2 regions of the Entomomonas moraniae genome follow, and region 1 is predicted to be linked to the other one. Evidence: riboswitches for the same ligand, from Rfam matches in the RefSeq annotation. Region 1 holds a riboswitch; the other holds the start of a gene.
What was found. A riboswitch is a leader RNA that binds a small molecule or an ion and turns the genes downstream of it on or off. The one in region 1 is predicted to bind manganese.
Positions count from the first base shown of each region.

Region 2: linked by a shared signal. The riboswitch ahead of DM558_RS10420 (sodium:calcium antiporter) and the one ahead of DM558_RS08505 (TMEM165/GDT1 family protein) in region 1 are both predicted to bind manganese.

Region 1 covers NZ_CP029822.1:1,783,690-1,796,244, forward strand. Annotated here, with positions in the region: gene DM558_RS08495 (Nif3-like dinuclear metal center hexameric protein) at 1-261, opposite strand, end outside; gene xseA (exodeoxyribonuclease VII large subunit) at 520-1,902, opposite strand; yybP-ykoY riboswitch at 2,035-2,215, shown strand; gene DM558_RS08505 (TMEM165/GDT1 family protein) at 2,179-2,793, shown strand; gene DM558_RS08510 (M48 family metallopeptidase) at 2,837-3,673, opposite strand; gene DM558_RS08515 (cold-shock protein) at 3,835-4,044, opposite strand; gene DM558_RS08520 (quaternary amine ABC transporter ATP-binding protein) at 4,357-5,391, shown strand; gene DM558_RS08525 (ABC transporter permease) at 5,381-6,412, shown strand; gene DM558_RS08530 (mechanosensitive ion channel family protein) at 6,581-7,855, shown strand; gene DM558_RS08535 (OprD family outer membrane porin) at 7,889-9,229, opposite strand; gene DM558_RS08540 (DUF1624 domain-containing protein) at 9,240-10,406, opposite strand; gene DM558_RS08545 (hypothetical protein) at 10,958-11,518, opposite strand; gene DM558_RS08550 (DUF2726 domain-containing protein) at 11,630-12,106, opposite strand; gene DM558_RS08555 (tyrosine-protein phosphatase) at 12,108-12,555, opposite strand, start outside.
Region 2 covers NZ_CP029822.1:2,209,608-2,222,162, reverse strand. Annotated here, with positions in the region: gene DM558_RS10425 (beta strand repeat-containing protein) at 1-2,465, opposite strand, end outside; yybP-ykoY riboswitch at 2,700-2,821, shown strand; gene DM558_RS10420 (sodium:calcium antiporter) at 2,904-3,902, shown strand; gene pyk (pyruvate kinase) at 3,986-5,413, opposite strand; gene DM558_RS15840 (hypothetical protein) at 5,787-6,011, shown strand; gene DM558_RS10405 (nucleoside permease) at 6,239-7,495, shown strand; gene DM558_RS10400 (ADP-ribosylglycohydrolase family protein) at 7,513-8,523, shown strand; gene DM558_RS10395 (PfkB family carbohydrate kinase) at 8,516-9,499, shown strand; gene ggt (gamma-glutamyltransferase) at 9,685-11,388, shown strand; gene DM558_RS10385 (GNAT family N-acetyltransferase) at 11,529-12,062, opposite strand; gene DM558_RS10380 ((R)-mandelonitrile lyase) at 12,231-12,555, opposite strand, start outside.

The DNA of each region.
Region 1 (12,555 bases):
TGCTGCTTTTAAAGCAGCAACTGCCTTAGTGATTAAAGCATCTACGACGACCAACTCTACCCTCCACTCGTCAACAACGGCTAATTGCTGCGCTTCACCGATAAAAGGATGACTCCCCTCTAGCGGCTTAAATTGCCCTTTTCCTAGCACTTGCCAACAACACTCAGCATAATCACCGATCTGACCACCACCTGTAGTAAATAAAGCCTTTTTTACTTGTTCAAGGTGTGACTCTGGTACATAAAAACACAACTTATACATTTATCATCCCCCTACCAATCACTTATAAAAATCCTAATCATCACCTAACTCTATAAAAAATATTTATTCAAACAAGGCCAAATCTTCTATTGTCCTAATGTACACTTACCGTTTCACCCCAAGCAGTACCAACTATTTTCTTCAAAAACAATACCTTAACCATAACTCAGCAGACTAACTAATTTATAAGCACTTTAGTTTTAATACTGCCGCCACTAAATAAACGAGGTAACTAAAGCGACACTAATTCGTTTCGAACTAACCATCAAGCAATGATAAATTAACAGGGTCTAACTGATTATCGATTACTCTGACTTTTAGCTCTCCCTTACTGAGCTTAACGGTCAAGTCCTGCCCTACAGTAGTTTGGTTTGCTGATTGTATCACCTCTTTACGCTCACTCAGTACAATGCTGTATCCACGCTCTAACGTCGCCAACGGGCTGATAATCTGTAGAGCTTGCACTTGTGTGGTTAAATGAATTCGTAAGTACTTCAACTTCTCTTGCATTACTCGTAATAGCCGCTGTTCTGCTGTATTAAGCTGTTGCGCTATTGTTTGTAACCGTTTTTGAGGGTGCTGTGCTAGCAGCCTACTTTCAAGTTGATTCAACGCACTCTGACGGGTTAAACGCTGCTGCTGAAAACTTCTAACTAAACGTAACTCTAAATCATCTACTCGCTGTGTTTGTTGTTGTAACTGTTGGCTAGGAGAACGTAAGCGTTTTAATAACCCCTCTATTTTAATTTGGTACTGAGTAAGACTTTGCCTAATACTACGCTCTAATCGTTGTTGCAATTGCTTTAGCGTAAAAAGCCAATCTTGATGATGAGGCGCCAACAACTCAGCCGCAGCTGAAGGTGTAGGTGCGCGAACATCCGATACAAAATCAGCAATAGTTACATCTGTCTCATGCCCAACCCCACTGACAATCGGTGTTTCACAATCAGCAATAGCTCGTGCAACAGCTTCCTCATTAAAACACCATAGATCCTCTAATGAGCCCCCTCCTCTGGCAAGAATAATAGCATCAAACTGCTGTTTATCTGCTAAAGCCAGCGCTTTAAGAATTTGAAAAGTAGCTTCTTTACCTTGCACAGCTGTAGGTATTAGTACTAGCTCTATATGAGGGGCACGACGCTTAAAGACACTAATAATATCACGTATTACCGCACCAGTTGGTGAAGTCACAATTCCTATTCGCTTAGGATGAGCAGGTAAAGTTTTTTTGATCTCAGCAGCAAACAAGCCCTCTTCCGATAATTTTTTTTGTAGTAGCTCAAAAGCTAACTTCAGTGATCCATCACCTGCAGGTTCTAAACGCTCAATAATAAGTTGATAATCCCCACGCCCCTCAAAAAGGGAGACCTTACCATAAGCTTTTACAGAGGAGCCATCTCGTAAAACTTCCCTCACTCTAAGCGCATTTTGTCTAAATAATGCACAACGTATTTGTGCATCATGGTCTTTTAGTGTGAAATAAATATGCCCTGAAGCGGGTTTAGCTAAATTAGAAATTTCCCCCACTACCCACACGCCAGAAAATACTTCTTCTAGCATTGTACGAGCACAACGATTTAACTGGGTAACTGTTAAAACTTCTTGATTAACAGATAAACGACTAAAAGGATCATTGGTCATAGATAAACACTTTATGTTTTAAAATCGACCGCACCATTAAACCACGAATGGGAATACTCTCTCAAATATCATGAGTAAATAATTTAATTCAAAATTAATACTTGCCAATTAAAGTTTATTTAAGGCAGAATACGAACCGTCTTAGGGGAGTAGTCTCCAGTTTTACAAAACTGGGTTTGCATCAACATACTTGATCAACTTGATCATGGTGTAAACGACCAATTGGTTTGACAAGACCTATGACATGAATAATCTGACTTTTTGGGTGGGCAGATTATGCGTGTCATAGAAAAATTGCCCCACCCTTTTGGATATCACATGGAAGCCTTTCTTGTTTCTACCGGTGTTGTTGCACTAGCTGAGATCGGTGATAAAACACAATTACTAGCCTTAGTTTTAGCCGCTCGTTTTCGTGCACCTCTTCCCATCATTCTAGGTATGCTCGCCTCTACGGTAATCAACCACTTAATGGCGGGTGCAATTGGCCATTTTTTAACAACCTTCTTAACTCCTTCTATCGTTAGTTGGATTTTAGTGGTTAGCTTTTTAGCAATGGCTATTTGGATTTTAATTCCTGATAAACTAGATGATGAAGAAAATAACTCTATCATGAAAAAATTTGGCCCGTTCCTAACTAGCTTTATCGCATTTTTTCTCGCAGAAATGGGTGATAAAACTCAAATTGCAACAGTGATGTTAGCAGCTCAATACCAATCGTTATTATGGGTTGTTTTAGGTACAACAGTTGGAATGATGATCGCCAATGTGCCCGCGGTTCTCATTGGTAACTTCAGTGCTACTAAACTACCCTTAAGAGCCATACACATTACAGCTTCTTTAATATTTATCAGTATGGCAGGGTTTGCAGCTTACAATGCATTGACAGCATAAAATACAAAAAGGCTCAGTGATGAGCCTTTTTATAACCAATTCATTATTTTTTTGTTGTAGTTGAGTTAGTTTTTTTAGCCGCCTCATAAAGTGGTAACACTTTAGGTATCGCTGCTTGTAATGAAGCAATACGATTATCATTAGATGGATGAGTACTCATAAACTCTGGGCCAGAACTTCCTAGCTTGTTCATCTTTTGCCACAAAGTCACCGCAGCCTCAGGGTTATAACCAGCTCGTGCAGCCAACTCTAAACCAATTAAATCAGCTTCATTTTCATTGGTACGGCTATTAGGTAAAGTCATTAAATAATTAACACCCGTTTGTGCTAAGTTAACATTGGTGGTATCAACACCAAATAAGCCAGCCACCTCACTTGCAGCACTAACACCATAAGCCTTTGACATTGCTTCGCGTCCATGTGAACGTAGTGCATGAGCAATTTCATGCCCCATGACAGCAGCAATTTCATCATCTGTTAACTTTAAGGTGTTAATAATACCCGTGTAGAAAATAATTTTTCCACCAGGGCCACAGTTTGCGTTAACTTCATCACTATTAATTAAGTTGACTTCCCATTTCCAGTTTTTAGCATCTGGACGGAAAGTTCCTACTTGTGCAATCAAACGATCAGCAATAGCTTGTAATCGCTTCATTTGTTTATCATTTTTGCTTATAAGTGCATTCTGGGCTTGAGCGTCTTGTAATGTTTCTGCATAGGCTTTAGCATAGGTATTGTTGACCTCCTCCTCTGAAACCATACTAAACATATATTGTTTTCTATCGACTCCAACAGCACCGCCATTGGTTGTATTAGTAGAGGTACAACCCGTAACGCCCAAAGCAATAGCTAAAACAGAACAACTTAATAACTTTTTCATCCGTATCCCCTATTAAACCTTTTAAAAATCATTAGTACTCAATAATTCACTTTATGAGCTGGGAACATTATAGTTTCTTTTTAACTTTGTAACAAATAATTGCCTTACAAATAAAAAATCTTCACCTAATTAAGTTAAGTGAAGATTTTTAAATGAAAAACTTATACTTTTACTACATCTTCTGCTTGAAGACCTTTTTGACCTTGAGTTACTGAAAATTCAACTTTTTGACCATCAGTTAAAGAACGATGGCCGTCGCCTCGAATCGCCTGATAATGAACAAAAACATCTGCTCCATTTTCACGTACAATAAATCCAAAACCTTTAGCATCGTTAAACCATTTAACAGTACCAACTTCACGCTCTGCCATAAATGACTCCATTTTTTTATAATTAATATACCTTAATAGGCCTAAGTGGATATTTCTAGGAAAAAATGACCTCACCAACTTTACTGCAATTTAATTCAGGAAAAACTAGCTGCGTCGTACCCTTCAAAAATAACCCACGTATAGTATAAAAAATGTTACACAATAAAATAGCTACTGAGATCAAGAAAAATGCAACTATTTTTAACTTAGTGTCTTTATCTAAACAATATCAAGGACAATATCTATTTTAGATAAATTCAGTATAATAAACTGATTGTAGTTTATTAATATTAAAAAGGTGCAAAGTAATTAATGCATTCTCCCAAAATACTGATTCGTAATCTTTATAAAATTTTTGGTAATCGCCCAAGCGATGCAATACCACTTTTACAGCAAGGTTGGTCAAAAGAAAAAATCCTTGAAGAGAAAGAACTATTAGTTGGAATTAATAATGTTTCCTTTGAAATTAATGAAGGGGAAATCTTCGTTATCATGGGATTGTCAGGTTCAGGGAAATCTACACTCGCTCGTTTAATTAATCGCCTATATGAACCGACAGTAGGCGAAGTTTTAATTGATAATCGTGATATTTTTAAATTAAGTACAAAAGAAATTATTCATCTACGTTGCAATGAAATGAGCATGGTTTTTCAATCTTTTGCTTTACTTCCTAATCGCACAGCTTTGGGTAATACTGCCTTTGGATTAGAGGTGGCTAAGGTCAAGAAAAAAGAACGACTAAAACGCGCTATAGAAGTATTAGAACAAATGGGGCTAGCCAATTTTGCACAAAAGTACCCCCACGAGCTTTCGGGAGGAATGCAACAACGTGTGGGTTTAGCAAGGGCATTAGCATTAAACCCGTCTATTTTAATTATGGACGAAGCTTTTTCTGCCTTAGATCCTTTAAAACGCCGTGAAATGCAGGATTTACTCCTTCAATTACAAAAAGAGCATCAAAGGACTATAGTTTTTGTTTCTCATGACATTGAGGAAGCATTACGCATAGGTTCTCGTATTGCCATTATGCAAGATGGCTGCTTAGTACAGGTGGGCACACCTCAGCAGATTATTACCAATCCAGCCAATGAATATGTTCGTAGTTTTTTTGATACCATTGATACAACACGTTTTATTAAAGCCATTGATATTGCTATTCCATTACCTAATAATACTCCCATACCCAATGCAACAATTGCTGCCCAAACTTTATTATCAGAAGTTATTGAAAACTTAGTCATGAATAAAAAAGCACTATTAGTAGTAGACGAACACAACAAGCACTGTGGCTATATTTCTGAAGCAGAAGTTCTCAATACATTATATGGAGCGAGCAATGATCATTGAGTTTGACTTAGGAGAAGCTGTTGAACATGGCATTGACTTTCTACGAAATAATTGCAGTGCTTTTTTTGACAATGTAGGGAACTCATTGGAATATATTGGCAAAAGCATGGAAGCTTTTTTGTTATTTATTCCTCCTTGGCTGATCATTGCTATTTTTGTAGGCTTTGCTTTTTGGCGTGTAAGTTATCGGTTTGCCATTTTTACCGCACTGTCGCTGTTACTAATTCTATATGGATTTGCCAATGGCTTTTGGGAGCTAACTATTTTAGCGATTTGGCTAGCCTTGCTTAGTTTAAAGCGAAACAAACTAACCTATGTGCTCTCTGCAATTTCATATCTTTACCTCCCCTATGTTTTATATGAACTAGGGAAACCTTTAGGTTATTGGGATGACACGATGATCACCTTAGGGCTTATTCTGAATTCTACCCTTATTAGCTTAATTATTGGTATTCCTCTAGGAATTTGTATGGCCAAAAGCCGATATGTTGAATACATTATACGCCCAGTACTTGACCTGATGCAGACTATGCCAGCATTCGTATATCTGATTCCTGCCACTATTTTATTCAATATTGGCTACAGTGTCGGCATTATTGCAACAATCATTTTTGCAATGCCGCCAGCAGTAAGGTTAACACATTTAGGTATTCGCCAAGTAAATAGGGAGTTATTGGAAGCTGGTCGCTCTTTTGGTTGTACATATTGGCAGCTGCTATTTAAAGTACAACTGCCTAATGCAATGCCTTCCATCATGACAGGGGTTAATCAATGTCTAATGATGTCATTATCTATGGTTATTATTGGCTCAATGGTTGGTGTTGAGGGTTTAGGCCAGCTAGTTAATAAGAGCTTAACAACATTAAATATAAGCTTAGGATTTAAAAGTGGCCTAGCCGTTGTTTTATTGGCAGTTATTCTTGATCGTATTACTGAAAGCTTTGGTCGATCACAATTAGATAAACGCAAAAGCCGTATTGAGTGGATTAAAGAAAGACTCCATAACTTACAGGATAATTAGTTCCTTACATTTAAAGTTACAACACTTGCCACAGAACAAAAACAAAATAAGTCAATAAATTCATTGCACTATAAAAACCCTAATATTGCTATAGGGTTTTTATATCATCCCCATTATGCTAAACTAGATACTCGCATTAACTAGATATTAAGAAAGAAAAGGATCAATATGCTTCAATACTATAATGACATGATTGCGTGGTTAAAAGAATACCCAATTATTTTTACGATCATTTGTTTAATATCTCTCATTATTATCTCGTGGGTTGCTAACTTTGTTGTTAAGCGTATCCTCGTCAAAGGTATAAAAAAAGCACTTAAAGCTACAGTTTTGAGAAACGATGATATTCTTATAAATCATGATGTTGTTGCTCGGTTAGCCAATGTTGTCCCTGCTATGGTTCTTTCTCTGGGTATCAAAGCTATCCCTGGTTTACCTGAGGCATTGATTTCAATCGTACACAATATTTGCTCTGCTTTCATCATATTAACTTTAGCACTTGCTGTTGGTAATATTTTAGATATTGTTAACACTCTTTGGCAAAGACGCCCTGATGCAGTTAACAAACCCATAAAAGGCTATATACAGATTATTAAAATCTTTATATATGCCGTTTCTTCTATATTAATGATTGCAGCATTAATTGATAAGTCACCTATTATTCTATTATCTGGTTTGGGTGCAATGGCTGCTGTACTCATGTTGGTATTCCAAGACACTTTATTATCTTTAGTTGCTAGCGTACAAATTTCATCTAACGGCATGATCCGTGTTGGTGACTGGATTGAAATGCCACAAGTTAATGCTGACGGCGATGTCAAAGATATTGCATTACATACCGTTACAGTACAAAACTTTGATAAAACTATTACCACTATTCCAACCAAAAAATTCTTATCGGAGTCTTTTAAAAACTGGAAAGGAATGCAAGAATCTGGTGGACGGCGCATTAAAAGAAGGCTTTTTATCAATCAAAACAGTATTCACTTTTTAACAACTGAAGAGGAAGAGCATTTAAGACGTTTTAACTTGCTCAAAAACTATTTATCAGATAAAGACAAAGAAATTGAAGAGTGGAACAAACAATACGGTGGAGACTTAAAACTAAACTGTAGACGCATTACCAATTTAGGTACCTTTCGGGCTTATATTGAGAAATATCTACATGATCACCCTAGAATTCATAAAGGTATGACACTTATCGTTCGTCAGTTAGAACCAACAACTGAGGGTGTTCCTTTAGAACTGTATTGTTTTACAAATACGGTCGTGTGGAAAGAATACGAAAGTATTCAGTCTGATATATTTGACCATTTATTAGCTATCTTGCCTGAGTTTGGTTTACAGGTGTTCCAAAGTTCAAATGGATTAGATACTACATCTATTCGCTTTGTTAATGCATTGCAAACGACAGCTACAATGGATACCCCACCACAACATTAAAATGCTCAAAGGGTGATTCATTTCACCCTTTTTTTACCAAACCAAAGGATACTCAACAGCAACCCTGATTTGATCAGTATTTAATTCTGCTTGCGCCCTATTTGCACGGTGCACATCATAGCGAAGAGATATTTTTAAATCTTTAGCAAAACCTTCAGACACTTTATATTGCAAACTAATATCGCGCTCCCAGTGCTGTCCATTTTTACCATACCCTAGCCAATAATAAGCGCTTTGTTTACTCATCCGAGTACCATCAATATGATCACCTTTAATATAAGCAATATTAAATAAAGCACCATTTAAATCCCATATAGCTAAATCTAATTGATAGGCTAATTGCCAAGAACGCTCATGAGGTGCATTGAAATCAGATAACTGGGCGGCATTATTTAACCAAATTGCACCACGACTCACATAATCAAAGGGCGTATCACTATTAACTCGTTGATAACCAATAGAAAATTGATGGTAGCTCACTACATAACTCGTCATAAAGCTCCATGTAGTATTACTAATTTTACCTGCATTAGCATTACCATAGTCTTTACTATGATATAAATTAAAATCAAATTTTATCGCCTGAGTCTCATTAAGAGGCAACCGATAACCGCTACCAATATAATATGTGTACCAATTATTTTGATAACGACCTACATAACTCAATAGGTTAAATTGATCCGTTAACGCATAATTCCCTCCTACAAAATCAAAACTTTTTCCTTTTTTCATCGCGGGATTTGCATAATTAATAACTAAATCATTCGTTGAAGAAGATGCATTACGATCAGCTGCAGCAGTAAAATGCCCCAACTGTAGTATTAGTGGGCGTATTTCTTGGCTTGTCACCAGCCATCCTGTCGCGGACTCGGGTAACAAGCGGCTATCTGATGTACTAAAAATAGGGGTTTTAAGCTGTTGAATCCCATATTTTATTACTGTAGAGGAAAACCGTAACTTGCCTGCAGCCCCAAACCGCTCAAAGCTACTACGAACATGCCCATCGTTTTTTACCGCTAAAAGCCTTGATTTGCCAGCACGCCCACCACCACTGTCTAGCTTTAAACCAAAAAAGCCAAATGCATCCATCCCCACGCCCAAAGTACCCTGAGTAAAACCTGACTCAAATTTTGTCATCAGGCCATACCCCCACTCCTCAGCATAGTCATTTCGATGACTTTTTAGCTTATATTTATTACGAGCGGCACTATTCGTATCTCCATGCCGATAATTTCGATAATCATAAACAGTACGATTTAAAACAGATACCGTACTGTCCTCCAAAAATCCCGAACTTTCTTGCTGTGTAGCATTGGTGGCTAGGCTATGGCAGCCTAGCAATAATCCACACGAAAATAATATCTTATTTTTCATGGTAGACCAATTAAAAATACTTTAACCAAGTAATATCTTTATTATTCGCCTTATATCTTGAGAATGCTAATACCAGAGGATATAAAGCCACTAATAAGATTATGGTGCAAATCCAAATAGACCACCAGTGCGCAAATCCAAAGTAATCCCCTTGGTTTTTTCCAAACAATGCCACCGCACCTAGGTATAAAAACTTTAAGACATACAGATGTAACAAGTAGAAAAACATTGGTACACTACCAAATATAGCCAAATACTTTAGATATTTACTGTCCTGGTGGCGCTCAAATAAGCGGAGCAATAACAACCCTACCCCCAAGGTTAAGCTTATAAATAATAATGAGGGTGGATATTTAGTAATATTGAAGAAACTCATCGAAGTTTCTAAGAAGTTGTTACCAACTGAATAAGGCTTATCACCATAAATATTCATAAAACGTAAAACAATAAAAAATACAATAGCACTCCAGCCTATTAATTTGAGTCGGTATTGACGCACCGCCGCCACTGTTGTTTTTGTAAACCACGGTCCAAAAGTGTAGCCTATGGCAATCACACCAATCCAAGGCAATACAGGATAAGTAGTCCTAATCCTCAGACTACCGCCTATTTCTATCCAGTTTTTCTCATGAATTATAGCCCAAGGGATATACCAGCTAGAACTAGACTGCACATGAATACTATCCAGTAAATTATGGCCTAAAATAATGACCATACCTACAATAAAAAGTAGTCCCCTTGGCAGATAAAGAAGCCCTGCCAAAGCAATCATGCTAATGCCAATAGCCCAAATAACTTGTAAATATAACGTTGTAGGGGGAAATTGAAATGTCCATGCGAAATTCACCAATGTTAACTCTAAAATAATTAAAAATATCCCTCTTTTTAATAAAAAATTGGCAGCCATATATTTACTTTGATATTTTTGACCATAGAGAAAAGCGGACAACCCTGTTAAGAAAACAAATACAGGCGCACAGATATGAGCCAACACTCGACTAAAAAACAAGCCTGGTTCAACTTGACTAACGTCTACAGGATCACTCATTTGATGGTGTAAATAAAAAGTTTCTCTAACATGATCAAGTAACATGATCATGATCACAAGCCCCCTTAGCATATCAATTGATAATAGGCGTTGCATTGGTTTAGCAGTCACATCTATTCCTCCCTCTATAAATTTTTATTATGTTACAATATAACATAACAAAAAAGAAGATAAAAAATATAAAACACTTTTAATCTTTTTTTTATAAAAATAAAATGTATAAAAACAAAACTCTGCAATAAAAATAATATATTTAAACCCATATTATTTGACGAACATCACAATTTCAAAGAAAAGACTTTACCAACATAAAATACATTGGTATTATAAACACAACTAAGAGTTACAAGGCATCTTTAAAGTATTAGGATTACGGGATGCCAAAGGATTGTCGTTACTCTAGTATAGTACTTCTAAACAGGGATTATTTGCTTAGGATAGCAAAAGCGAGGCCTGCATGGAAACAGGAGTTAAGGCGTGGTATGGATGTCAAGGTCTGTTTACAGGGATTAAGTAGACAAAACAGTCTGAGACTGTTTTAAAGCAAAGAGATTATTATTGGGAGTATCTTGAGAGTAACGACATTTTTTTATTATTATATAAATATGTTTTATTATTTAAAAATAACCTTTTATAAGGTTATTTTTTTTTGCTTAATATTTTTAATCCCATTATATCGCTTACTCTTCATTCGTTCTTATAAAACTATCCATTGGTGATGTCGAATAAGATGTAAACACAAAACTAAAAAAATAGTAACTACAACTACTTGGTAAAAAAACATTATGCATTAATGAAAATGTATTTTTATTAGTATCATTAACCTTACTAAAAATACACTTTTTACCAATTGGTAGCACAGAGATACGGTGCCAAGACCGTGTAGAAAACTCGACATAATGATCAAATAAATAGCTTTTTACTTTTAAAGATGGGCTAAAAATAAATAGCAAACTAATAAATAATATGATTGATGTTAAAACTTGTACTACAAAGTTGACCCAAGCTCGATTTATTGAAATAAATAATAGTGACAAATAACACGCCGCCATTCCTACGAAAAATATAAAATCAAGCCGGCTTGATTTTATTTGAAAGATATAACTGTCTAATGAGTCAATTCTTAACAAGCTGACAACCACCCCAAAACCGATACAAATACACATCGCTGTAAATAAAAATAAATTTCGCGTAAGCACATCGATAAAAGAGAGAGGTTTTTGTTCTGTAGGTTGTTGCAAAACTAAACATTCCTTAATCAAGCAAAAAATGAATATAACATACAATTATAATGTATTTATGCCAATCATAGTAACTCACTAATTATGACATCTTTTTTAAAATATAACATGCTAGCCACGGTTAACCAAATATTTCAACTCATCAAGAGTTGGTATACTATTAGTCCTGATGCGGATTAGGCGCAGACCTGCTGCTTTTAATGCTTTACTTTTTCTTTCATCTGCCTCTTTTCTCTTTTGAGTTAAATGGGTACGATCATCTAACTCAATAACAACTAATGTATCTAAATGGCTGTCTAAAATCACATAATCTAAACTCATCCGCCATATTTTATTTAACCACTTATATTCATGTCTATTTTTTGGAGGACGAATAACTCGAGATAATTGTACCTGTGCCAATATGTGATAATGAGGAAAAGCTTTCACTAATTGGTAATAAAACTTCTTTTCTATATTCGACATAACAGGCACAGCATAATATGGCCATTTTTGTACTTTCTTTACTAAAGCAAAAACAACCGCTACTACCAATACTGCTACCACAATAGATGACAATAGATGGATGCCGTCAAAATGTATAGTCAATTCAATTCTCTAAATAATGTTGACGAATTGCTTTAACATCTATTGCCAGCGTATGCTGTAAATAGTGTTCAACATTGCCATAATTTTTATTAATGACAGCTAATGCATTGTCTAAATATTCTGGTGTTACCTCAAGAATAGCTTGAAAAGCTTCTTCGCTAATTCGATTATCAGCAAAGCCAACAACCTGATTTTTTAACCCACTAATTGCTTCATTTGAAAACAAGTAATCTTGTAAAATAATATCAAATCCAACACCTAGCGCTGACAGCAATAACAGTGCAGCACATCCAGTGCGGTCTTTACCCGCTGTACAATGAAAAAGTAATGTCTTACCAGACTCTGCTTGCTTTAATAAATAATGAAACTGCGGTTGAAAATCTATCGGAAAACGCCGATAAATATTACACATTGCCTGACTAGCCATTTCTCGAGTTAAGTCATGACTT
Region 2 (12,555 bases), 430 kb from region 1:
TGGTCATAGAAATAATGGGCAGAAGTATCAAAACTTGATGTATTATTAAGTGAGTAAATAAAGCCAGTACCCACTAAACCGCCCACATAATTAGCATCGCTTTTGTATTTTGCAGAACTACCGCTACCTGTAATAATATCGTGTGATTTAAATTCGGTACGAGTTCTACCAAATCTAAAGACAGCATCTGTATAAAGCTCGCCTATATTTAAGTTATAGGTATATTTACCAAAGATAGATGCGCCATAGTTATAGGTATGACCATTACCATTTACATTAACAGAGTTAAATTTATTATAGGTATCGTAATTGCTACGACCATATTCAAATGCTATACCTGCATAAAAATTATCAGTAAACTGATAACGAGTACCTAGCATCGTGCGATAATCGCGCGTTCTGATATGTGAACCGCTGTTATATTTGTACAATCCACCATCAATGACGAAGATGGGGGTAAAAGTACCTACTGCTTTATTTTTACCCATTACATCGAGGAGTAAATCTGCTCCTCGTGTGGTATTTTGTAGAGCAGCAAGACGACCTTCAGCAAGTGGTTTGACACTTGCTGTGACATCATCTTTACTTACGCTAATATCATCAACCGTTGCTAAAATTTTATTATTAGCTGTGTCTACGGTGTAACTAACATCGGCTTTTCCAACTAAGCCAACCTTAATATTCTTGGTGGTATCGCCTGTTTGTGTATTAAATAATCCACCGATATCCCCAGTGTTATCGCCACCATTAAATGATGATGCACCGCTTGAGTCGATCAATGTGATGGTATCACCTTTCTTAACAATTCCCGTGCCTGAGATACCAGCAATTGATACGGTTGATTTGTTGGCGGTTGTTTTACCGCCGACAGTACCATCATTTTCAACAGTATTATCATTCTGCATTGTATCTGTTACGGTTACTAGTGCCTGATTGTTAGCAATGGCTGTTTTGTTATTATTGTTAAGGTTAAAGTTATAATTCTCAAAATTACCTATTTTGCTCACAGTGATGGGGCTTGAGCTCATTGTAAAGGTATTACCTTTAAATATCTCATAGTAAACAGGTGTGGTAGCGAGTGTATTATTATCTAAATAACCCCCCCAAATTTCAGCGTTGCTGTTTACGTTTACATTCCCTGATAAGGAAACATTTCCTTGATTTGTTATATTAAAAGTAGTGGTGTGATTGGCATTATTAAAAGTAGTCGTGGTAGCAGTAACACTGGAATGTGCCCCATAAATATTGCCATTAATAGTTCCACCATCTACAGCGATATTTCCCTTTACATTACTGGTAATAGTAGCATTATTAGTTACTTTAGGGTCTTGAGTGTTCGACATGTTAGCTTTAGCTATTACAGTAGAGCTATCATTTGATGCTGCCCCATAAATATTACCATTAACAGTAGTACCGGTTAAAAAGAGGTTACCTGAGATTTGGTTATTAAAGGTAGAGGTATTTTTGGTTGTAGCAGGCTCGTTGAAAGACACATTCATAAAAGCATTTGTACTAGCATTAGAGGATGAATATGCCCCATATGCAGAGCTACCAACTGAACCACCATTTAAATAAACATTACCTGTTATTTTGTTAGTGAAGTTTGCGCTATTAGTTGCTGTGGCTTTAGAGTAATTTTCTGTTGATGCATTAGAGGCTGAGGTAGATTCTACATAAGCACCGTATATTGAGTCTCCAACAGAACCTCCATTTAGGTAAGCATTCCCTGTTACTTCATTAGTATAGTTGGCGTTATTAGTAGCACTATAGGTATTATTGCTATGAACGTTAAGACTAGCTGTCGCATTAGCGCTCGTATGAGCACCATACATGCTACCGTTAACAGAGCCGCTGTTTAAATGGGCATTACCTGTCGCTTCATTCGTGTAACTAGTACCGTTAGTAACAGCAAAGATGCTGCCGCCATTGGCATTAAGCACGGCAGTTGTATCCGTGCTTGTTTGCGTACCGTACATATCATTAGTAGCTGAACCGCTATTTAAATAAGCGCTGCCTACCGCTTTGTTAGTATAAGTCAGGGTATTACTTGTATTTGATGTATCTGTTTGTGTGGATGATGTGGAAGATGCGCCAAGTATTGAGTTGATATTTGTTCCATTATCAACAACTACCGCCGTATTATTTGCACTACAACTTTGATTCTGTCCTTGGCAATATCCTCCATAAACAGTATCAATGTTTAATCCAGTGGTATCTTTAATGTTAATAACATTATTCTCTGTTATGTTCTTGCCAATACTGTCTTGAGGGATGAGAATACCATTGTTAATTAAGCTATTTCCATTACCATTTTCCCCAATTATAATTTTATTAATACCATTATTTTCTTTGAGCCAACTACTACCATTATCAGCTAGATTGTCCGTTTTCTCAGCTGCAACTGCTGTGTAGCTATGTCCTATAGTGGTAACTAATATAGATACTAACGCTCTTCTAAAGATCATTACTTCCTCTACTACATGCACAAAATTAAATATTCATTTATCTTTTTTTAAAAGATCAATTCTACTATTGTATATTTAATACTAATTTGTCGTAAATTAATATATTTTTAAAATGATAACTAGTCTTCGTTGTATCTAATAAAAAGCTAGAATAGCAGTATTAGGAAAGATTATTATTTCTTATGATTTGAATACATATATTTCAAAAAAAACCGTTTACTGCTAGAATGATCAGCTATTGTCATTGGGGAGTAGTTATTCTTAGCAATCAGCTAAGGAGTTCATGTCAACAAGCTTGAGGGATATGCCTCATGGCGTGAACAGCCGTCGCGCAAGCGATGAAAGCTAAACGAGACCTTTGGCCGAAATGCATATTGCCAGCTGAGCGAGTTGCATTGTCGTGCCATTGGATTTTCACTCGCTCAGCTGGATTTTTTTATGCTTCTCACGTTCACATTATTTCTTCTATCTGCATGGGCAATCTATTTTTCTTGCGAATATTTCGTGAACGGGATCGAGTGGCTTGGTCGTCGTTTGCGTCTTGGTGCTACTGCTGTTGGTTCGGTATTGGCCGCTTTTGGTACAGCATTACCAGAAAGTGTTGTAACTTTTATGGCTGTTGTATTCGGTAATACGCCTGAACAAAAAAATCTTGGCATTGGTGCTGCGATGGGAGGTCCTCTCGTATTGGCAACACTCGCTTATGCTATTGTGGGGTTAGTGCTAATATTTAATCGAAAACGACTTAGACGCAACTCGTATCAACTGAGTGTGGATCACGCTCGCATTAGTAGAGACCAAGGAACTTTTCTTGCGATATTTGTAGTCAAAGTAGCGCTTGGTCTTATCGTTTTTTCTTTTAAGCCTTGGCTCGGCATTTTATTCTTACTTGCTTATGCAATCTATGTATGGCGTGAGATTAAGGATGCTGATACTTCATCCGATGAAGAAGCGTTGGAACCATTAAAGATCTGCCCATCTACAGCTAATCCCTCCTTAGCCTTGGCGTGTTTACAAACACTGCTATCTTTATTGGTTATTGGCTTTGCCTCTCACCAGTTTGTAATCCAACTTGAATCGATTGCCATAGCCTTACATTGGCAACCCACTTTGGTGGCTGTATTGCTTAGCCCTGTTGCAACAGAGCTACCAGAAATGATGAATGCTCTTATTTGGGTTCGTCAGGGAAAAGAGCGTTTGGCACTTGCTAATATTTCAGGTGCAATGATGATTCAAGCAACTATTCCCAGTGCCCTTGGCATATTCTTTACCCCTTGGAAATTCGATGGCTTGCTGCTAACCTCTGGTATTATTACGATGTTAGCAATAGCCTTTTTGTGGCAAATATTTCGTCGAGGCATTGTTGATTGCCGAGCACTAGTTTGGGTCAGTAGCCTATATGCTATTTTTGTAGCAATGGTGGTCATTTATTTTTAATCGTAGGTCATTAAAAATAGAGACTTGGTTACACAACGCTTTCATAAAACGATTAGTTTAAGTAAAAATAGCTAACCAGAGGGTTAGCTACCTAAACTATTGCCTGCAATGTGTACTTGTATCATGTTGGTACTGCCTTGGGTACCAATAGGTATGCCAGCTGTTACTTCAACAAGATCGCCTACTTTAATATGCCCAGTGTTCAGACAACATTGAATAGCTTCTTTAGTCATGCTATCTGTATTACTGCTTTGGTTTCCTTGTAATGCTATCACGCCCCAAATTAATTGTAAGCGTCTCACGGTTTTCTCATGAGGTGTCACAGCAAAAATAAAGGGTTGTGGTTTGTAACGCGATACCATTTGTGCTGTAAAGCCACTTTCGGTAGGAATAATAATCCCTTTGATATTTAACTCAACAGCAATCTGTACGCAAGCATGGCTGATGGCATCCGTTGTATTGGTTCTTTTAAAACCTGAGTGAATTAGTGCTGTTTCACAATCAATGGCTTGCTCTGTTCGTTTAGCGAGTGAAGACATGGTTTTAACCGCTTCTACAGGGTATTGTCCAGAGGCTGTTTCACCGCTTAACATAATCGCATCCGTTCCATCTAAAATGGCATTGGCGACATCGGATGCTTCTGCCCTTGTTGGTCGAGGATTAGAGATCATGCTTTCTAGCATTTGGGTTGCTGTAATAACGGGTTTACCTAATTTATTGCAGAGTTTAATCATTTCTTTTTGTATAAGAGGAACTTCTTCAGCAGGGATTTCTACACCTAAATCTCCTCGTGCTACCATAAGCCCATCAGATACCTCCAGAATTTCTGTCATATTTTTAACGCCTTCGGCATTCTCAATTTTAGAGATAATTTGAATGCTTGCGTTATGATCGTTTAATATTTTTTTAATAAGTTGTACGTCGGAAGCACGCTGGATGAATGATGCTGCAATGAAGTCTATATCCTGTTCAATACCAAACAAAATGTCTTCAATATCTTTTTCTGAAACAGGTGGAAGCCCTAAGCTAACACCAGGCGCTGCAATACGCTTTCTATCACTAATACCCCCCGTATTTTCAACGATTGTTATAATGTGGTTTTTTTGAATTGATTGAATCGTAAGTTCTATCAGTCCATCGGCTAATAAAATTTTGTTACCTACTTGTACTTCTTGGGGGAGGTTTTGGTGATTAATAGAAGCGATGGTTTCATCACCCAAGCGATCTTCCGTTGTTAAAATAAACTGTTGGCCCTTTTGTAATGTTACTTTCCCGTTTATAAAACAGCCCAATCGCATTTCGGGGCCTTTTGTATCGAGCATGATAGCTACTGGAATTCCCACACGTTTAGAGGACTCTCTAATAGCAGCTATTCTAGCTTGATGATCAGCATGTGTTCCATGAGAAAAGTTAAACCTAGCGACATTCATACCATTGATGAGTAATTGATCTAGGGTGTCAGGAGAGTCTGTTGCTGGCCCGAGTGTACAGACGATTTTAGTCTTTTTCATGATTGCTTCCATTAAATGATATTAGAATTTCTGATTTAGCATAAGAGCAAATTAAAAATCGACCTAGCGACTAATCAAGTCTTAATTAGAGGCGCGAGTAAATTATGTAAAAAGTGTAATACGTGTTGAGAGGAATAACATTAGGCAATATTCCAAGATTCTTAGAATAGTTTCTTGTAAAAGTGTAAAAAATCCTAAAAGGTGGCATCTATAATGCACGTAATCACTTTAATAGCTTTCCCTCGATTGTTCGATGTTTCTATGATATTCGTGTCACGTCACAGTCTATGCGGCGGGTGTTCTCTTTTTGGCGTTATACCTTACTATTTCGAAAAGAAGTGTATAAAAAACACGGCATGAAATTTGGATTGAAATGAATAAATTACTAGCGTTCTATTCGTATATTACAGCTTTGATATTAGTGCCGCTAAGTGCTTATTTATGGTGGCAGACTTATGGTAATTGGAATCAGTGGTTATTGGCATGGTTAATTCCTATTTTGTGGGCGTATATTGTACCGGGGGTAGGTACTAATATTTGCAAAGTATGGGAGATCAAATCTCGTTTGATGAGTATATTGCTTCTAACTATAAGTTAAGTTTATTGGGTAATAGCCTGTTTTTTATTATGGGGTTAGTGGTTTGTATTGTCATTCCTGTCCTTGGGGTATGATTAGATCTTACAAGCGATATGGTCATTTTGGCATTGAGCCTTGCTCTAAGTAACGATCGTATTAATTATAATAATGTATACTGTTTTGTAATATAACAGAGCTGGCTATAAAGTTGTTTTCATTTACCTAATGGTAGTGTCTATGAGGGGAATATGACAAAGGTTAATCTTAAACTCTCGTTTATGATGTTTTTGGAGTGGTTCATCTGGGGGGCATGGTTTGTTCCTTTGTGGCAGATTCTAAATAAAAACAATTTTACAGCCACCCAAGTGGGGCTATGTTATGCCACAACGGCAATTGCTGCTATTTTATCGCCTATTATTGTGTGCTCTATTACCGATCGTTTTTTTGCCGCACAAAAGGTATTGTCAGTGCTCTGTTTACTAGGAGCTGTGTTCATGTATCTAGCCGCGCAGCAAACCACGTTTAATACATTCTTTCCTATTTTATTGCTTTACTCACTGACCTACATGCCTACTATTGCTTTGACCAATAGTATTACTTTTAGCCATGTGGTAGATATTGCTAAGCATTATCCTGTTATTCGGGTATTGGGAACTATTGGTTGGATTTTTTCAGGTTTTGTCTGTGGATTCTTGCCTAAGTGGCTTGGCTTTGGTGATATTTCAAGCACTAATATTCCGTTGATTATTACTGCTGCAGCCTCATTATTCTTGGGTATTTATGCTCTGATATTACCTGATACACCACCTAAGCCAACTCAACAAACAACACTCAAAAGCTTGCTGGGTATTGATGCCATGGCTTTATTAAAAGATAAAAACTTTTGCATATTTGCTTTCTGTTCTTTTTTATTTTGTATTCCGCTTGATTTTTACTATGCTTTTGCGAATGGTTTTTTAACAGAAAATGGCATGAAGAACGCTACGGGTTGGATGTCTTTAGGGCAAGTATCTGAAATATTTTTTATGCTATGTTTACCTTTTTTTATTCATAAAATAGGGATAAAAAAAGTATTGCTCCTCGGCTTAGTAACGGGTGCTCTGCGTTATATCCTATTTATTTATGGGGGAACAGATAACGCGCTACTTTACAGTTTCTTATTTGTAGGTATTTTACTGCATGGTGTTTGTTACGACTTTTATTTTGTGACCGCCTATATCTATGTCGATAAAAAAGCACCTATTCATATGCGTTCCTCCGCACAGGCACTAATAACCCTTTTTTGCCAAGGGTTTGGTAGTTTATTGAGCTATCTTTTAGGGGGAGCGCTGATGGACCATCTGTTTAAATATGAAACTCCACAAAATAATTTAACCTATCATTGGGTTGGTATTTGGGTATTGGGTTCGGTGATGATTATTGTGATCCTATTTTTATTTTTGTTTTTCTTCAAAGAGAAAAATGAGATTCAGTCCATTGCATTGAATACTGACCTTAAAGTTTAGAAAGGAGTAACAATCAGATGTTAAAACAGCAAAGAATTTTAGGAGCGCTTTATGGGCAGGTATTGGGCGATGCGATGGGGATGCCTTCTGAGCTTTGGCCTCAATCGAAAGTACAACAGTTTTTTGGTTGGATTGATCGGTTCTTAGACGGCCCTGGAGAAAATACAGCCGCGTGTTATTTTTCTAAGGCGCAGTTTACGGATGATACCTCTATGGCCTTAGCCATTGCAGACGCAATTATTGAAAAAAATGGGCAGATTTGTGCTAATGCGATTGGTCAGCATATTTTAGCGTGGGCACAGGATTTCGATGCATTTAATAAAAACATTTTAGGCCCTACGTCAAAACAAGCGTTAACTGATTTATCCAATGGAAATTCTATAGCAAGCCTTGAAAATAATGGACTAACCAATGGCGCAGCCATGCGTGCATCGCCATTGGGTTGTTTGCTGCCAACCAAGAATATTCAAAATTTTATTGAGCAGGTTACTCTTGCTTCTAGCCCAACCCATAAATCAGATGTGGCTGTGGCCGGTGCTGTTTGTGTCGCATGGGCTGTTTCAAAAGCAATCGACGGGTGTAGTTGGCAAGAGATCAAGTTAGGTGTTTCTACCATTGCACAAATTTCTCAGATGAAAAAAATCACTACCTTTAGTCCTAGTTTAGCAGCAAGATTAGATATGGCTTTAGACGTCGTAGCACACAAAAAATCCCCTCGAGCCATATTAATTGATATTTACGATAAAGTGGGGGCAGGCACCGCTACAATTGAGTCAGTACCCGCTGCTTTTGCTATAGTAGAGCTAGCCCAAGGTGATCCTAATCAATGTGCTGTTTTATCGGCAAATTTAGGCGGTGATACCGATACCATCGGTGCGATGGCAACCGCCATTTGTGGTGCGTTAACAGGCATTGAAGGTATCCGCTCCGACCTAAAGCAGCAGCTTGATGACGCTAACCGCTGTGACCTTGGTTATTACAGTGAAAAACTTAATGCGTTTAGGCAGCTAAGAGAAGAAAATGTATAAAGATCTCATTAAGTCAATTGCTACACTCAACTGTCAGTCTCAGCTTTGTGTGTTAGGCTCTGCCATGATTGATTTACGTATGAATGTGGCGCGCTTACCTATAAGTGGTGAAGATACGCTGTTAGATTATAAAAGTATGCACCTTGGCGGTTGTGCTTTTAACATTGCATTAGCATTAAAACGAATAGGAGTAGAGTCTTACTCTGCATTGCCTATCGGTAAAGGTTTATGGGCAACGCAAACAGCTCAATTATTAAGGCACTATGGTATTAGCTCACCACTTTACAATGAGCATTTAGATAATGGTTGGTGTATGGCGTTGGTTGAGCCTTCAGGTGAAAGAACTTTTTTGACGGTAGAGGGAGCTGAAACCCATTGGAATGATGAGGTTTTTCAGCAAATACACGTAGAGCCGAATGCTATTATTTATCTTTCGGGCTATCAACTGCTGAGTCCGTCAGGTATTAAAGTAGAGCAGTGGTTGCAAAGGCTTAAATCACCTTTTCGATTAGTCATTGATTTTGGCCCTCGCATAGAACGACTAACTAAACAACAATTGCATCAATTATTAAACTTTAGACCATTACTGACACTCAATCGGCAAGAAGCACACTACTTGGCTAAATTAGAAGACAAACCTCATTTATTTGAAAAGGATATAGCCAGTTTTGCACAATATTGGCAAGATACTTACGATTTAGCTTTACTGATTAGACTTGATCAGCAAGGAGCTTTAGTACAAGATAAAACGATTAAACACGTTACCGCTTTCCCTGTAACAGTCAAAGATTCTATCGGAGCAGGCGATAGTCATACCGCAGGGATTTTGGCAGGATTAAGTTCCTCTTGGAGTTTGGAGAAGGCAACTTTATTAGGCAATGCTATCGCCTCTTACGTAGTTGCCCATGAAGGGGGAGACTGCTCACCTACTAAAGAGCAGCTTATTCAATGGTTAGAGACTTCACTGTTCTTTTGATCTAGCTCATCATTATCTATTGTTGGCTAAAAGTTCTATTGTGAAAGTCATGCTGAGTATTTTATGGTATAGAGCATTTACCCTCATGCGTTTAGCGTACTTTTCTATCAGGTAGATTATGCCTTTTAGAGATTTTGCTTTATGGAGGTATATGGCATTAATAATACTTTCATAGGAGATGAAGAATGACGCATCTAACGCGTACAATAATAAAATGCTATAGTTTTCTTGTATTATTGGTAATTAGTCAACATGTTTTAGCAGTAGAAAAAGTAACACAAAAATTTGATGCAGGGGCTGTAGCCTCTCCTGATTATTATGGTGCAATAGCTGCTCAAGAAATTTTAGAAAAGGGCGGTAATGCGGCTGATGCTGCGGTGGCAACAGCTTTTGCTTTAGCCGTTACGTATCCAGAGGCGGGTAATATTGGCGGTGGTGGCTTTATGACCCTTTGGATGGATGGACAGCCTTATTTTCTAGATTACAGAGAGGTAGCACCAGCCAAAGCAACTAAGGATATGTACCTTGATAACAAAAAAGAGGTGGTTCCTAATTTAAGCTTGTATTCACATAAAGCGGTGGGTGTCCCTGGTACAGTTGCAGGAATGTGGGCCGTTCATCAACGTTTTGGCAAACTTCCGTGGAAGGATGTGTTAGCTCCGGCTATTCATTATGCCAATGATGGCTTTAAGGTACATCAACAGCTGATACAGCGCTATCAAGAAGCTGTTGATAAAACACCTACTAATGGGCATTTTAAACAGTATTTTGGTGCTATGAGAGCAGGCCAGTTATTTAAACAACCTGAGTTAGGTAAAGCCTTAGCGCGCATAGCTGAACAGGGGAGTGATGGATTTTATAAAGGTGAAACAGCTCAGTTAATTGCTAAGCAAATGGCAGCGAATGACGGCTTAATCACAGAGAGTGACTTGGCAAATTATCAAGCTAAGTGGCGTGAACCATTGGTTGCTGATTGGAATGGCATGAAAATTATTACCGCACCGCCACCTAGTTCTGGTGGTATTGGTTTGATTCAGTTGTTATTAATGAAGCAAGACTTAGCAGATGATTTTAAAGGTGTTAAACCCAACTCAGCGCAATATGTACATTTATTAGCAGAGATTGAAAAGCGCGTATTTGCTGATCGTGCTGAGTACTTAGGTGATCCTGATTTTGTCACGGTGCCTGTTAGTCAATTAGTTGATGAAGCTTATGTGGCTAAAAGAGCTAGTCAAGTAAATCCTAAGGCGATTTCTGTTACTGAAACGGTGAAACCAGGTTTAACCAATAACCATGAAAAGTTGCAAACGACGCATTTTTCTGTGGTTGATAAGTGGGGTAATGGAGTATCTAATACTTATACGTTGAATGGTTGGTTTGGTGCGGGTGTGGTCGTTGAGGGTACAGGTATTTTACTTAATAATGAAATGGATGATTTCAGTAGCAAACCTGGTGTAGCGAACCAGTTTGGTGTAGTGGGTAATGATGCCAATGCGATTGAACCTAATAAGCGACCTCTCTCTTCAATGGCTCCGAGTATTTTTACAAAAGATGATGACATTGTGATGGTAATAGGAACCCCCGGTGGTTCTCGTATATTTACGTCTATTTTTCAAGTAGTAACTAATGTTTTTGATAATCATATGGTATTACAACAAGCGGTAGAGGCTCCTCGCTATCACCATCAACTGTTGCCTAAAAATCTTATTTTTATTGAGCGTTTCCAAAATGGCGTGCCTAATGACTTGAAAAATGCCCTTGAGCTTATGGGTTACAGTTTTTATCAGCAAGAGTTTAGTGGTGATATTCAAGCCATTCAGATTGTTAATAAAAAAACAGAAGCTGTTTCTGACCCTAGGGGACGAGGTAAATCTATTGTAGTCAAATAATGGCTACTTAATGTCGTTAGGTATTTTGTTCATATTATCAGGATTACTTTTAAAAAAGTAATCCTGATTGGGGGCTTTGTAAGAGTCTTATCAGCAGTTTTCATAATTAATTTAGTCTGTGGATTGTTGGTGTGATAGCGTTAGAGAAATAATTGCATTGCACATCGAGAGTTATCGGGAAACCCTAAGTCATGCTCTTCTTTTAATATATCTTGTAATCGGTTATTCAAGAGAGTTTCATCCATGATGACAAAACCATTGGAGGCATAAAATGGGGCATTCCATTGGACATGTTTAAACGTTGTTAATGTCAGCCGCAAAAACCCTTTTTGCCTTCCAATATTAATAATAAAGTTTAATAGTTGTTTTCCTAGCCCTTTCTTTTGAAACGTTTGTGCTACATTAAACTCATAGATATGTAATGTATTTTCTTTTTGAATATACGTTGTGCATATAAAGCCTACTACCAATCCGTTGACACAAATGACCCAACTCATATCAGAAGAGATCATAGCGTTATAGAAGTGCTGGTTACGATTAGGGATATCGTTGGGTAATTTTTTTAAAAATTCTGATGGCAATGTAGAGAAAAGCATTGCAGCAGATATTTCAATCTGAATCATCGTGTCAATATCAGCATGTGTCGCTTTACGAATGTTTATTTCAGTTATCATTGCTTATTATAAACCATAGAATATTTGTTTATTATATTACAAATGATAATGTCATAAAGGCAACTTTTGAGATAGTGTAATGAGAAAGACAACCATTAAAAATGGATATGTCATTGCTTATGCTGGTAAGTTGCCCTTTATAGAGTAGTGCTTTTAAATTAATGATAACTATTTTGAGTATTGTTCATTAGAAACAGGTTCTAACCAATTAACTGCACTATTATTTAATGATTCTGCAATAGCAAAGTGAATCATGGCCCTATCTTTAGATGCGCCGTGCCAATGTTTGATGTTTTCAGGAATCCAAACAATATCACCTTGCTGAATTAATTGTTTTTCTTTCCCCCATTCTTGTACCCAACCACTACCTTGGGTAATAAAGAGCGTTTGGCCTAGTGGATGAGTATGCCAATTTGTTCTCGCATTTGGTTCAAAGGTAACAAGTGCACCACCAATACGTGCAGGGTTTGGTGCTTGAAAGTGTGAGTCAATA